2 regions of the Bacillus sp. YH3-2-B2 genome follow, and region 2 is predicted to be linked to the other one. Evidence: riboswitches for the same ligand, from Rfam matches in the RefSeq annotation. Region 2 holds a riboswitch; the other holds the start of a gene.

Region 1 (7,550 bases), on a different contig from region 2:
CGCTCCTTTTCAACCCGGGTGCCAAGCCCCGCCGCCAGCTGATCACCGAGCTGGAGCACATTTAAATACCTGGCTTTATAGAGGCTGAACGGTAAAAGAACCAGCAGCCACGGCAAAATGGACAGCACCATTTTCCAATTGGCGTTCCAAATCGAACCGGAAATCCATACAAGCGCCTGCATGAAATCCCGCGGGTCCATTTTCAGCTGAAAAATCAAGAGAAGCGCATTAAACCCCGCATTGACACCGATTCCGACCAAAACGAGCCGGACAGGTGAAACGCCTTTTTTCCAAGCCAGCACATAGATGAGCAGCGCAGCCAGAAAAGCTCCCGCCAAAGCGCTCACCGGAAGCAGCCATGTACTGGCCATGCTTAGATCAACAGCTGACCCTTGGAAAAAGAAGATAAACAGAACGACTGCCAAAGACGCCCCGGCGTTAATGCCGAGAATGCCCGGCTCCGCCAAGTCATTTTGAGACACGCTTTGAAAAATCGCGCCTGAAACCGCGATTCCTGCGCCGACAAGCAATGACAGCACCATGCGCGGCAGTCTGAATTCAAATAAAACGAGCTGATCCCGGGCATCCCCCTGTCCGAAAAAGACACGCATCGTATCAAGTGGCGCAATCCGGATCACACCCATGTTTAAGCTGATAAAAAAGACGATGCATATGAGCACAAACGTAACGGCCATGACCGCCAGCGGTTTTTTCGATTTTACATTCATTACAGCCCTCTCCTTTCCCTGCGCGCCAAATAAAAGAAAAAGGGAACGCCGATAAGGGCGGTTAAAGCGCCGACCGGTGTTTCAAACGGCGCATTGACGAGTCTTGCGGCAATATCACTGAAGACTAACAGAACGGCGCCGAATACCGCCGAACAGGGAATGATCCACCTGTAATCTACCCCGACTAAAAATCGGGTGATATGCGGAATCACCAAGCCGATAAAAGAAATGGCTCCGGCGACTGAGACTGAAGCCCCCGTCAAGAGGACAACGACAAACATTCCGATTACTTTCACAAGCGATGTGTACTGCCCGAGCCCTTTGGCCAGTTCCTCACCCAAGCTCAGCACCGTCACTGAGCGCGCAATCAGAAATGCCAGCAATAGTCCGATAACACCGGCCGCCAACAGTAGCTGCACGCCTTCCCATTTCACGGAAGCAACTCCTCCGGCATACCAGAACTTCACATCCTGAGCGACATCAAAACGGATCGCAATCGCGCTTGAAAGCCCCGTTAAGAAATAGCCGACTGCCGTACCGGCCAGCGCGAGCTTCACCGGTGTCAGCCCGCCTTTTGAAAACAGGCCGATGCCAAACACAATAAGCGCTCCGATTCCCGCTCCCGCAAAGGACCACAAAACAAGTCCCGCCGCAGACAGACCCGGAAAAAAAGCAAATGCCAATGCGATCGCAAATCCTGACCCCGACGTCACGCCCATAATGGAAGGCTCAGCAAGCGGGTTCCGCGTCAGCCCCTGCATAATCGCTCCGGACACAGCTAAAAAAGCCCCGACGAGCGCAGCGGCGGCGGTTCTCGGCAGCCTCAGATCACGTATGATTTGATGAGATGTATTTTGCGGCTGAAAGTGAAAGAGAGCATCCCACACCGTCCGCAGATGAATATCGGCAGCTCCGATGGAAACAGACAGAGCGGCGCCGATCAATAAAACCGCAATACCGGCACACAGCAGCACAGCCGCTCTGAATGAACGCGCCGTCCACTGGATTTCACTCCCCGATGCCCCTTGAGCCGTCATTGTCTGTTTCTTTTTCAATAGACCCAACACTCGTTCTTCCTTTCTCAAAACAAGAATGGTAATGATAATGATTATCAATGACTTGTTTCAGTATAGCACTTTTATCTTCTCTTTTAATAGACCTAATTTCATATAAAAAAAGAAAGTTTTTCTTAAAAAAGAGCGTGCTTCTCTATGAAAGCAGTGATATAATCACACTGATAATGATTCTCTTTATCACTAATTTTTATGAAAGAAGGAATGTCAGATGTTCCATACATACAAGAAAATCGGCGCAGCGCTGATTGCCATGCTGCTCATCGCCGCTTTGGCCGCATGCGGCAATTCTTCAGACACAAAAGGTTCTTCTGAAAAAGAAGAAACCATCACGTATAAAGCCGAAAACGGCAATATTAAAATCCCGAAGCACCCGAAACGGGTCGTCGTCATGGCTGACGGCTACTACGGCGACTTCAAACAGCTCGGCATCAATGTTGTCGGCGCGCCGCAAAACGTATTTAAAAACCCTTATTACAAAGGGGAAACAAAAGGTGTGACAAACATCGGCGACGGCACGTCCGTTGAAAAAATCATTGATTTAAAGCCGGATTTAATCGTTGTCTGGACGACACAAGGCGCCGACATTGAAAAACTGGAAAAAATCGCGCCGACAATCGCCATTAAATATGACAAGCGCAGCAACATTGATCAATTCAAAGAGTTTGCGAAAATGACAGGCACTGAAGATAAAGCAGAAAAATGGCTGGCTGAATGGGATAAAAAAACCGCTGCCGCTAAAACAAAGGTTCAAAAAGCGGTCGGCTCAAAAACCATCTCCATCATGCAGACAAACGGAAAAGACATCTATGTATTCGGTAAAGACTTCGGCCGCGGCGGAAGCATTATTTATGACAAACTCGGGCTGAAGGCCACAAAACTGACGCAGGAAAAAGCCATTAATCAAGGGCCGGGCTACGCCAGCATTTCACTCGAGAAACTGCCTGACTTCGCGGGAGACTACATCTTTATGGGGCCATGGCAGGCCGGCGGTGACGACAAAGGCGTGCTTGACAGCTCAATCTGGAAGAACCTCGATGCCGTCAAACAAAACCATGTCTACCGCATTGATCCGATCGGCTTCTATTTCTCAGACCCGATCTCACTTGAAGGCCAGCTCGACTACATCACAAAAAGCTTAACGAAGTAACCCCGAAGCCGCTGTCACAGCGGCTTTTTATTACGCTTAAAACTTGACAAAAAAATTTATTTATGCTATAATTTACATTTTTGGATTAACATGTATAATAAGATTCTCCCGGCCGGAGATTGATGTAAATAACGGAGGATCTTTATATGAAAGAAAACAAGGCGAGTATGACTTCCCTGCTGTCCGCTTTCGGAAGGGCGTACCATAGTAAATACGACACCCCGGTGATATTTGATGATTTTTTGGCACAAGATCTGATTTCTGAAAAAGAGCATTCGGACATCCGCGATCATCTCATTCAAGGTATATCATTTTTCAGCAAAGACATGGCACAGAGGCTTCAAGGCCAACCGGATGACATCTTAAAATGGGTGACTCAAGTACAGCTGTCTCCTACACCGTTAGCCCGTGCCGCATATTGTGAAGAAGTGCTTTTGAATGAAGTGAAGCTCGGGGCCAAACAGTATGTTATCCTTGGCGCAGGACTGGATACTTTCTGTTTCAGACATCCTGAAGTGACAAACGCCTTAGACATATTTGAAATCGATCATCCCGCTTCACAGGAAGACAAAATAAACAGATTGAAACATCTGAATCTCGACATTTCCCATCATCTTCATTTTGTACCGATGGACTTCGCCGCTTCGCTTTCTTTCAGCCGTCTGTATCAGGAAGGTTTTTCACGCCAAAAAACCTTTTTCAGCCTGCTCGGTGTGTCATACTACCTTACGAAAGAGCATCTCGCCCGCCTGCTCACACAATTATTTGCCGAAGTCCCGCTGGGAAGCTCTATCGTGTTTGATTATGCAGATGAGTCGCTCTTTGAAGAAAGAGGACTGTCAAACAGAGTGGAAAACATGGTGAAAATGGCTGCAGCAGGCGGGGAACCGATGTTATCGTGTTTCAGTTATAAAGAAATCGAAAAAATATTAGAATCATCAGGTCTGCTTATTTATGAACATGTATCTCCGGCGGACGTCAATGACCGTTTTTTCAGCGGACGCACTGACCATTTAACCGCATTTGAGACCATTCATTATATACACGCCGTCAAAAAGTAATCCGCTGCCGCCAACAAAAAAAGACATCTCACAGACGTGAGATGTCTTTTTGTCATACCGATGGTCTGTTGTTTGCAAATTTCTTTGAGACGAAAGGATATAACAGCAAACCGACGAAAAACAGCCCGATACCGAGAATAAAGGTCGTTAAATCGGCCGTTCCGGTAATAATGACGTAAAAAGAATAAATGCAGGCAAGGATGGCGATGATACCGTCTCTTACTCTTGAGCCCTTTATCTCGTCATACGTTTCACCCGTAAAAATGAGCTTCAGGCTGTAAAACGCTGACACGAGATACGGAATCAGATAAGCGAGCGTCGCCGCCGTCGTTAAAAACGTAAACGCGTCACTGATCGTCCGGGAAATAACCGAAAAGATAAAGATCTGTGACATTACGTTCGTTACGATTAACGACACAACCGGGCTCCCCTGTTTATTCGTTTTTGCAAAAGCAGCGGGAAAGTCTCCTGATTTCGCCGCTTGATACGGAACTTCAGAACCGAGAAGAATCCAGCCGAGCATCGTTCCGAACAGACACAAAATCGCCAGAATCGCCATAATGACGCTTCCCGCGCTGCCGACGATCGCGTACAATACGTCAACAAACGGTTTTTCCGAGCCGACAAGCTTACCATGCGGAAGCACACCCATCGTAATCAATGTCACGATGATATAGATGCTGAGCGCGATCAATAATCCGGTAATGGTGGCGCGTTTCACGTCGCGCTGCGAACGGGCGCGCCCGGATAAAATGACTGCCGATTCAATTCCGACGAACGCCCATAATGTTGAAATCGCCGCATTGTGGATCTGTCCGCCGATTCCCTCAACCGTGTGAGGACCTGTTTGAACAGGAAAATAAAAATGATCGAAAAACGACGTTTGAAATACAAACAAACCTGCAATGATAAAGAAGATAAATCCTAATACTTTTGAAAACGTCGTGACGAAATTTAATTTACTCGCACCGTTAATGCTGGTGACGAGGATCGTGTGAGTGCCCCATAATAAAACCGTACATACGGCAAACGTCAGCAGCTGGCCGAGCGTAACCGCCTGACCGCCGATCGAAAACATTTCACGCTTATCCGTTAAAATCGGGAAAAATGATGTTAAATATCCGGCAAGGCTCGTGATGATCGCCACGTTGCTGATCCAGCTCGCCACCCAGTAGCCCCACACCATCGTGAAGCCCGCTGCATTCCCTTTTTTCCGATCGCTGAACAGCGCACGCGCATAGCTTTGCGGCCCCGCCGTCAGCTCAGGCTTGCGGATGGATAAGTGGCCGAAGACCAGCGCGATCATTAACACACCGGCTCCCGTTAAAAGCCATGCCGATGTGGCGCCGAACGGGCTCGCGATTTTTGCGAGCGTACTCGGAAGCGAAAAGATGCCCGAGCCTACCATATTTCCTACGACAAACGCCGTTAATAACCAAAAACCCCATTTTTTCGTCTGTTCCATTCCTGTACCTCCTGGTTGTTCATTCGTACGGACCAGACCCCGAGACCATATTTACACGCAAAAAAAGCCTGAACAAAAGTCCATGCTTAAAGAAACACACACACCCTTGATCTCCGGATAGCCCTCCGCGAAAAAGCACGCGGCAGTCCTGCACTTATTCAGATACAGTCCCAGCATAAAGAAGGATCGGCTTTCTTTACACTTCGGCGCTGATGCCTTTAACACATGTTTTGCGGCCCCTTATCAGCCTGGCATGTGCGACTCATCATCAAGCGCAACCTCTACCTCACCGAGAAAGAGTGAGGATTTTTATCATTCAATTCTACTCAGAGGTTATCAGAGATAAAAAGATCTGTCAAAGGGAAATATTAGACGGAAAACGGATAGAGCGTTCGCCCTACCCGTCTTATATGGTCAGCGGTTGTTTTTTTTCTTTTGAACAGCTTCTTGAAGCGGATCGTCTTTCAGCGCTGCACTGGCGTCGTCAAGCGCGCCTTGAATGACGTTTTTGTTTTTATCGCTGTTTTTTCCTTTTTCTTTGTTAAAGAAAGCCATCTGTATCACCTCTTTATCAAATATAGGTACACCTATAATGTGTCTTTTTCCGCGGCAGAATATGCGGAATCCGCGTCTCCTTCCTTTTGGCGGAACAGGTAAAGTTTGTTGATCAAACATGCATTCTCTTGATATATTTGTAATTCAGGGGATTTTGGCAAAAATAAAAAGGAGAAGCGAAAAATGACAGGAAAAACACACATCATGGGAGGCATCGCTTCTTGTTCCGCAATTGCGTATTATTATGGGTATGATCCGGTCCTTATGACCTCAGCGGGTGCCCTCGGGGCGCTGATTCCCGACATATGCCATACGAAAAGCAAAATCGGCAGAACGCTGCCCGTTCTGTCCAAAATCGTAAGCACGGTGTTCGGCCACAGAACGTTTACACACAGCCTGCTGTTTATGCTTATTATGTTTTTCATTACGGCAACCTATATTCCGAATCCGAGCATTTCCGCCGGACTGATGATCGGAATGGCGAGCCACCTTGTGCTTGACGCATGGACCGTCAACGGCATTAAACTGCTGTTTCCGTCCGCCATCCGCTTCCGTCTTCCCCTTTATATGAGAACGGGGAGCTTTTCGGAGCAGCTTGTGCTGGCCGGCTTAACGATTGTATCCTGCTATTATTTATACGAACTGGTTCACGGCCGCATCTCTTAAACAAAAAGCGTCTTTTCGCTTTTAGGGTGAGGAGTCATACATATGAAGAAAACCTTTTTCAGCAATCATCGGTTTTTATGCCTGTCCATCCTGTTCATGTGGGTGAAAACCTATGCCGTGTATAAGCTCGGTTTCGGTCTGCAGAACAATTCGGTTCTTGAGGAATGTCTGCTCCTTATTAATCCGCTGAGCTTCATTGTGCCGCTGTTCGGCATCGCCCTCTTGCTGACGGAAAAAAAACAGCGGATCTTTCTGCTTTCGGCAAATGTGATGCTGACGGGAATTTTAATCGCGAATACGGTGTTTTACGGGTTTTATATTGATTTTATCACCATACCGGTTTTGTTTCAGGCAAGCAATATGGGTGATATGGGAAGCAGCGTCCAAGAGCTGTTTCACCCGCTTTATATCGCTTTATTTTTGGATATTGCGATTTTGTTTTATCTTGGAAAAAGGCATAAAGCCGATAAAGGAAAAGCGGGCGCCCGTACCGTTAAAGCGTATGCGTGGGCATCAGCCGGCCTCATGCTGTGCAACCTTGCGCTGTCTGAGGCCGAGCAGCCGAAGCTGTTCAAGCACCCTTTTGATCGTGAAGCGCTCGTAAAAGGAATCGGCCTGTTCCACTTTCATTTGTATGACACCATTTCGCAGACGCTGAATGCAGGGGCTAAAGCGTTTGCCGATGAAGACAGCCTTGCGGCGGTCGCGAATTACACTCAAGCCGGCTACAGCAGGCCGTCCGATTCAAAATTCGGGCTTGCAAAGGGGCGCAATGTGATTTTTGTTACGCTCGAATCAACACAGCGTTTTGTAATGGATGAGCGGGTCAGCGGACGGGAGATTACCCCGTTT
Region 2 (7,550 bases):
AACGCAAATAACCGGCTCCTTCTCGTAAAGAAGGAAAACCGGCAAGAATCAGAGCTCTAGCTCACCCATTCTAAGAAGCTCGACAACAGCTTGCGAACGCCCTTTCACACCTAACTTCTGCATGGCATTTGAAATGTGATTCCGTACAGTTTTTTCACTGATAAATAGCTCGCTTGCAATTTCCTTTGTTGTCTTGTCTTGAACGAGCAATTCGAATACTTCTCTTTCTCTTTTGGTCAGCAGCGGCTTTGATTGAAAATCTTTCTCCTTCAAGTATTGTAACCCTCCTTGCTAAGGTGAGAGCGAATCTGAAACGAATGGGTTTATATAGTCAAGATATCATATGTAAAGGGCGCTTCGGAGGTGACGTCTCTTAGAGAAATAGTTATCCGTTCAGGCGAGCAGAATGCCTTTCTCCCGCTCCGTCCAGCTGACCGCTTTGCCGCTTTTTTTCGACACTTGAACCATAACGACGGAACCTGTAAAGCACGGCAGGCCCGACTCATTTTCTCCAAGGTAATGAAGGGTGACGGACGCATTTCCGGCAGCGCTTGCTTTCACATAAATCCGCAGATTTTCATACGGCATCACCTGACGCATATAGTCGCACTGCTGGCTTGCGACGACCGTCATCGTTTCCGAGTTTTGCGCCGTCATGCCCCGCTGTTTAAAATAAGCGATCCGTGCTTCTTCAAAATAGATGAAAGGGGTTACATTATTCATATGGCCGAACATATCCGTTTCTGAAAAACGAACCGATACTTCAGTAAAGAAAGAAAACGACTGTCTCCATTCTTCAAACGGGATATCAATATATTGCGGTTGTTTCATCACCTTCAGCTCCTTATAAAAAAACCTCTCCCGTGCGGAAGAGGCTCTTTTTCTCTTTCTTATACTCTGTCGCTTCCGAAGAAATTACGGAATGCTTGTAAATTGGTATCTCTGTTCAAAGCAGCGATTGAAGTCGTAAGCGGAATGCCTTTCGGACAGGATTGAACACAGTTTTGTGAATTCCCGCAATCTCCGAGGCCGCCGTCTGTCATTAAAGCTTCTAAACGTTCTGCTTTGTTCATCGCGCCCGTCGGATGGGCGTTAAACAGACGCACTTGCGACATCGGGGCAGGCCCCATGAATTTCGACTTGCTGTTGACGTTCGGGCAGGCTTCGAGGCAGACGCCGCATGTCATGCATTTAGACAATTCATATGCCCACTGGCGGCGTTTTTCCGGCATTCTCGGCCCCGGCCCCAAATCGTAAGTTCCGTCAATCGGCACCCATGCTTTCACTTTTTTCAGTGAATCAAACATTCTGCTGCGGTCAACCTGAAGGTCACGGACAACCGGGAATGTTTTCATCGGCTTCAGACGGATCGGCTGTTCCAGCTTATCAATCAGCGCCGTACATGACTGGCGCGGTCTTCCGTTGATGACCATGGAGCAGGCGCCGCATACTTCTTCAAGACAGTTCATGTCCCATGCGACCGGAGTGGTTTTCTCTCCTTTTGCATTCACGGGATTTCTGCGGATTTCCATCAGGGCGGAAATCACGTTCAGATTCGGGCGGTAATTGATTTCGAATTCTTCATCGTATGGCGCGCTTTCGGGCGTATCCTGGCGTGTAATGATAAACCGTATCTTTTTCTCACTCATGATTATTTCGCCACCTTCTTCTTCGAGTAGTCACGTTTACGGGGCGCAATCAGTGATACATCGACATCCTGATATTCAAATTCCGGAGCTTCAAACGGACCGGCATGTTTAGCCATCGTCGTTTTGAGCCACTCATCGTCATTTCTTTCAGGGAAATCCGGTTTATAGTGCGCTCCCCGGCTTTCATTTCGGTTATATGCGCCGAGCGTGATGACTCTGGCAAGCTGAAGCATATTGGAGAACTGGCGGGTGAACATCGCCCCTTGGTTGCTCCATTTTGTCGTATCGTTGATATTGATTTTCTTAAAGCGTTCCATCAGCTCTTGGATTTTGTCATCCGTTTTCAAAAGCTTGTCGTTGTGGCGGACCACCGTGACGTTGGCCGTCATCCATTCTCCGAGCTCACGATGAAGCACGTAGGCATTTTCGTCGCCGTCCATCTTCATGATATCGGCCCATTTTTCTTCTTCTTTTTTCACATAGGAATCAAATAATGAAGAAGACAGGTCTTCCGCTGATGTTTCAAGTCCGGAAACATATTTCACCGCATTCGGTCCGGCCACCATTCCTCCGTAGATGGCGGAAAGCAGAGAGTTCGCCCCTAAACGGTTTCCTCCGTGCATTGAATAATCACATTCACCCGCTGCGAACAGTCCGCGGATGCTTGTCATCTGATCATAATCAACCCACAGTCCGCCCATCGAATAGTGAACGGCAGGGAAAATTTTCATCGGAAGCTTGCGCGGGTCATCGCCCATGAATTTTTCATAGATTTCGATAATGCCGCCAAGCTTAACGTCAAGCTCTTTCGGATCTTTGTGCGACAGATCGAGATACACCATGTTTTCTCCGTTGATGCCGAGTTTCTGATTCACGCACACGTCAAAGATTTCACGTGTCGCAATATCCCGCGGCACGAGGTTTCCGTAAGCCGGATATTTTTCCTCGAGGAAGTACCAAGGTTTTCCGTCTTTGTACGTCCAGACTCTACCGCCCTCGCCGCGCGCCGATTCACTCATCAGACGCAGTTTATCGTCCCCCGGGATTGCTGTCGGGTGAATTTGGATAAATTCGCCGTTTGCATAATAAGCGCCCTGCTGATAGACGATTGATGCGGCAGATCCCGTGTTGATCATACTGTTTGTTGATTTTCCGAATACGATTCCGGGTCCTCCCGTCGCCATAATAACGGCGTCAGAACGGAATGACTCGATTTGCATATTGGTCAGATTTTGGGCTACGATACCGCGGCACGTGCGCTCATCGTCAAGAACGGCGCCGAGGAATTCCCAGCCTTCGTATTTTGTGACGAGACCCGCCACTTCATATCTGCGCACCTGCTCGTCCAGTGCGTAAAGAAGCTGCTGACCCGTCGTCGCTCCCGCGTAAGCGGTTCTGTGATGCTGTGTACCCCCGAAACGGCGGAAGTCCAAGAGCCCTTCCGGCGTTCTGTTAAACATAACCCCCATGCGGTCCAATAAGTGGATAATGGACGGTGCCGCTTCACACATCGCTTTTACAGGAGGCTGGTTTGCCAAAAAGTCGCCTCCGTATACCGTGTCATCAAAATGCTCAAACGGAGAGTCTCCTTCCCCTTTTGTGTTGACAGCTCCGTTTATCCCGCCCTGCGCGCAGACCGAGTGAGAGCGTTTGACAGGAACGATGGAAAACAATTTCACGGCCGTGCCTGATTCCGCTGCTTTAATTGTCGCCATGAGGCCGGCTAGACCCCCGCCGACTACGATAATGCTTGATTGACTCATGATAGCCCCTCTCCCTCTAGTAATCTAGTTCTCTTACACAAACGCAAAAATCGCTTTTAAACCTACGTATGAAAGCGCTAAAAATATAATCAGCGTCACGTAAGTCGAAATTCTTTGAGAACGCGGCGTGACCGTGATCCCCCATGTGACCGCAAAAGACCATAAGCCGTTTGAAAAGTGGAAAATGACCGATAAAACGCCTACAATGTAAAAACCGAGCATAAACGGCGAGCTCAGAATATTCGCCATCATATCGAAGTTGACTTCAGCGCCCATCTGCGCGGCAATCCGCGTCTGCCACACATGCCAGCTGACGAAAATAAGGGTGAGAATACCAGTGACACGCTGAAGCACAAACATCCAGTTTCTGAAATAACTGTAGTGGCCAGCGTTGTTTTTCGCAGTAAATGCTATGTACACACCGTAAACCGCATGATAAATTAAAGGTAAGAAAATAATAAAAATTTCTAACGCATACCTGAACGGCAGACTGTCCATAAAGCCGGCCGCCTTGTTAAACGCATCCGCTCCCCTTGCGGCAAATTGGTTGACGACTAAATGCTGGATCAAAAAGATGCCGACCGGAATAACACCGAGCAAGGAATGCAATCTTCGAAAATAAAACTCTCTGTTCCCAGACATTACTTTACCCCCTGTTTGATTTAAGTGCGAAATGTACTAAAATCTCTGCCCCCACTTCGTTTCAATTGTAAGCACTTTATTAAAATTTATTGACAATTTCATTTTACTCCTCCCTCAAAAGGGCGTCAAGAAAACGTGTACATAAATTATAATTTTCGGAATTGATTATCTGGAGGGAAAATTTTATTTTCCTGCGATATCTTTCTCACTTTTTTTCACGGGTTTTATAGGATCATCCTGTAATCCTCCCCCCTGTTTAAGCTATAATAAACGAAGGAGAGAGGGGAATACATAATATGAAGAATAATTATGAAGCAGCTTTAGAACCTTTAACTGAACTCGACGTCAGCGCATACGGCTACGAATTAATCCGGGAAATCATGCTTCCGGATATCCTCGGCCCGGAGCATTCATCGATGATGTATTGGGCGGGAAAACGCCTCGCCCGCAAATTTCCTCTTCAATCGTGGGAAGAAATCCCCGCCTTTTTTGAAAAAGCCGGCTGGGGAACTTTGACAAACGCAGGATCAAAAAAACAAGAATTGGAATTTGAACTGGAAGGACCGCTCGTGTCCAACAGGCTCAAACATCAGAAAGAGCCTTGTTTCCAGCTTGAAGCCGGTTTTATAGCCGAACAGATTCAATTGATGAACGATCAGATTGCAGAATCTTATGAACAGGTAAAAAAGAGAGCGGATAAAGTCGTCCTGACCGTAAAATGGGATATGAAGGACCCTGTATAATTGAAAAAAGGCGGTGACTCCAAGTCCCGCCTTTTTGCCTGCCCGTTTATACGGCAGACGGCTGTTTAGAAAGCTCAAACGCGTCATGAAGCGCTTCGACCGCTTTCACCATATCATTTTCGCTGACAACCGCTGATACTTTTATTTCGGATGTGCTTACCATTTTGACTTGTACATTTTTTTCCGCCAGTACGGCAAACATGTCCGCGGCGACGCCGGGATTTGAAACCATGCCCGACCCGACAATGGAGACTTTCGCCAGTTTTCTTTCGGTTTCAATTTTTTCATAGTTAAGCGCGTTTTTATATTCTTCAAGCACGGCGACCGTTTGCGCGGCATCTTCCGTTTTCACTGAGAAAGAAATATCCGCTTCCCCATCGTCCGACTGTGTCTGAATAATAATGTCAACGTTGATGTTTCGTTTTGCCAGCGCGGTGAAGATTGTTGAAAGTGTTGTCAGTCCGCTTGCAAGGCCCGTAACGGACACCCTTGTGATCTGGTCTTCAAATGCAATTCCTCTGACGATTAAATTCTGCTCCATTGATGATTCCTCCTCAATTAATGTTCCGGCTTCATGCTCCGTGCTTGACCGCACTTCTAAAGGCACTTGGTAGTTTTTTGCGAACTCAACCGCCCGCGGGTGAAGAACACCCGCTCCGAGATTTGCAAGCTCCAGCATTTCATCATAAGAAATCCCCGCCAGTTTTCTCGCTGACCGGACATACCGCGGATCTGTCGTAAATACGCCCGGAACATCTGTATAAATGTCGCATTTATCCGCATCCAGCGCTGCTGCAAGAGCGACCGCCGTCGTATCGGAACCGCCCCGTCCGAGCGTCGTGATGCCGCCGTCTTCCGTTACGCCCTGAAAACCGGCAACGACTGTAATTTTGCCTTCTGCAAGCTGCGAACGAATCGCCGTGATATCAATATCCGTAATTCTCGCATTGCCGTGAACGGCTTCCGTGCGGACACCCGCCTGCCAGCCCGTATAAGAGACGGCGTCATATCCTTTTTCCTGAAGCGCCATGGCCAAAAGCGAAATCGTGACCTGCTCCCCCGTAGACAAAAGCATATCCATCTCGCGTCTGCTTGGTTCAGATGTGATTTCAGCCGCGAGGTTAACGAGCGCGTCGGTTGATTTTCCCATTGCCGAAACGACGACTACGACATCATGGCCTTTTTGCTTTTCAGCAATGGCGCGATTTGCGGCATTTTGAATTTTTTCGGCAGAGCCCACGGAAGTGCCTCCGAATTTTTGTACGATAAGACCCATACTAGACCACCCTTTACATTTTGGTTCGTGCGGGTGAGGAGAAAAGAGCGTTTTGTCCACAATAAAAAAAGCAATGAGAGGAATAGCTCTCATTGCTTTTTCATATCATTACGATTGATTATGAACAACGAGATAGCCCTCCAAGAAAATGAATTCTTGACAGCCTTACATTTATTTAATGCAAGGCCAGCAAATCACACCGATGGGATGTGATACACTTCGGCGACGCTCCCCTTTCAGCCTTTTTCACAGAATCCATCATTCTCCAAAGGCTTACTATTGAAGTTCGCACCTCTATCTTCACCATATAACACGATCTTATGAAATTAGTTCACATTCTAGCAGATTTTTCAGGAAAGCACAATACTATTTTTTTAATTTTTCAAACAGCAGCTGGGCCGCCGCGGCCGGGACACCGGCTTTTTTGATATCGTCAAGGCTTGCTTCCTTCATCTTTTTGACAGATCCGAAATGTTTTAAGAGCATTTTTTTGCGTTTTTCGCCGATTCCGGGGATATCATCCAGAACGGATTGAAAGACGCTTTTTCCCCGGATCTGTCTGTGAAAGCTGATCGCAAAACGGTGAACTTCGTCCTGAATGCGCTGAAGCAGGTAAAACTCTTGGCTGTTCCGCTCCAGAAACACCGGTTCAAGCGGGTCGCCGATCAACAGGTTCGATGTCCGGTGTTTATCATCTTTCGCCAATCCCGCTACCGGGACATCAAGGCCGAGCTCATTCTCGAGCACGTCGCGCGCCGCGTTAATCTGCCCTTTTCCGCCGTCAATGATGATTAAATCCGGCAGCGGAAGGTTTTCGCGGAGCACCCTCGTGTATCTTCTTCTGACGACTTCCCTCATTGAGCCGTAATCATCAGGCCCTGTTACGGTTTTAATTTTATATTTGCGGTATTCCTTTTTATTCGGTTTTCCGTCTATAAAGACAATCATGGCCGATACGGGGTTTGTGCCTTGAATATTGGAGTTGTCAAACGCTTCAATCCGATGCGGCGTGTAAATATTCAGTGCGTCGCCAAGCCGTTCGGCTGCACCGATTGACCGTTCCTCATCCCGCTCGATTAACGAGAATTTTTCCCGCAGGGCGATTTTCGCATTTTTGTGCGCAAGCAAAAGCAGCTCTTTTTTCGGGCCTTTTTTCGGCTGATGCACGGCGGTTTCCAACAGCTCGCTGATCATGTCCCTGTCAACGCTGTCAGGCACCAGAATTTCCTTAGGCAGAAAGTGATTGTTTTTGGAATAGAACTGGCCGATGAAGGTCAGAAACTCTTCATCCGCTTCCTGATACATCGGAAACATGCTGACATCGCGTTCGATCAGTTTTCCTTGGCGTATAAAAAAGACTTGGACGCACATCCAGCCTTTATCGTAGGCATATGCAAACACATCGCGGTCCAGAAGGTCATTCATGGTCATTTTCTGCTTCTCCATCGTCGATTCGATGTGAGCAAGCTGGTCGCGG

Evidence for each region. Region 2 has a riboswitch for lysine ahead of ACWJJX_RS13720 (aspartate kinase). Riboswitches for the same ligand answer to the same signal wherever they lie in the genome.
Region 1: it holds a riboswitch for lysine, as region 2 does, so the genes downstream of both, ACWJJX_RS08835 (amino acid permease) here and ACWJJX_RS13720 (aspartate kinase) in region 2, are expected to answer to the same signal.

The regions. Positions count from the first base shown of each region.
Region 1 covers NZ_JBSJQE010000002.1:768,642-776,191, reverse strand. Annotated here, with positions in the region: gene ACWJJX_RS08855 (FecCD family ABC transporter permease) at 1-728, opposite strand, end outside; gene ACWJJX_RS08850 (FecCD family ABC transporter permease) at 728-1,765, opposite strand; gene ACWJJX_RS08845 (iron-hydroxamate ABC transporter substrate-binding protein) at 2,013-2,951, shown strand; gene ACWJJX_RS08840 (class I SAM-dependent methyltransferase) at 3,098-4,012, shown strand; gene ACWJJX_RS08835 (amino acid permease) at 4,065-5,477, opposite strand; lysine riboswitch at 5,588-5,769, opposite strand; gene sspJ (small acid-soluble spore protein SspJ) at 5,892-6,032, opposite strand; gene ACWJJX_RS08825 (metal-dependent hydrolase) at 6,216-6,698, shown strand; gene ACWJJX_RS08820 (LTA synthase family protein) at 6,741-7,550, shown strand, end outside.
Region 2 covers NZ_JBSJQE010000003.1:698,728-706,277, forward strand. Annotated here, with positions in the region: gene gerE (spore germination transcription factor GerE) at 49-273, opposite strand; gene ACWJJX_RS13695 (acyl-CoA thioesterase) at 394-831, opposite strand; gene sdhB (succinate dehydrogenase iron-sulfur subunit) at 891-1,649, opposite strand; gene sdhA (succinate dehydrogenase flavoprotein subunit) at 1,652-3,412, opposite strand; gene sdhC (succinate dehydrogenase cytochrome B558) at 3,446-4,054, opposite strand; gene ACWJJX_RS13715 (YslB family protein) at 4,351-4,797, shown strand; gene ACWJJX_RS13720 (aspartate kinase) at 4,844-6,073, opposite strand; lysine riboswitch at 6,199-6,378, opposite strand; gene uvrC (excinuclease ABC subunit UvrC) at 6,440-7,550, opposite strand, start outside.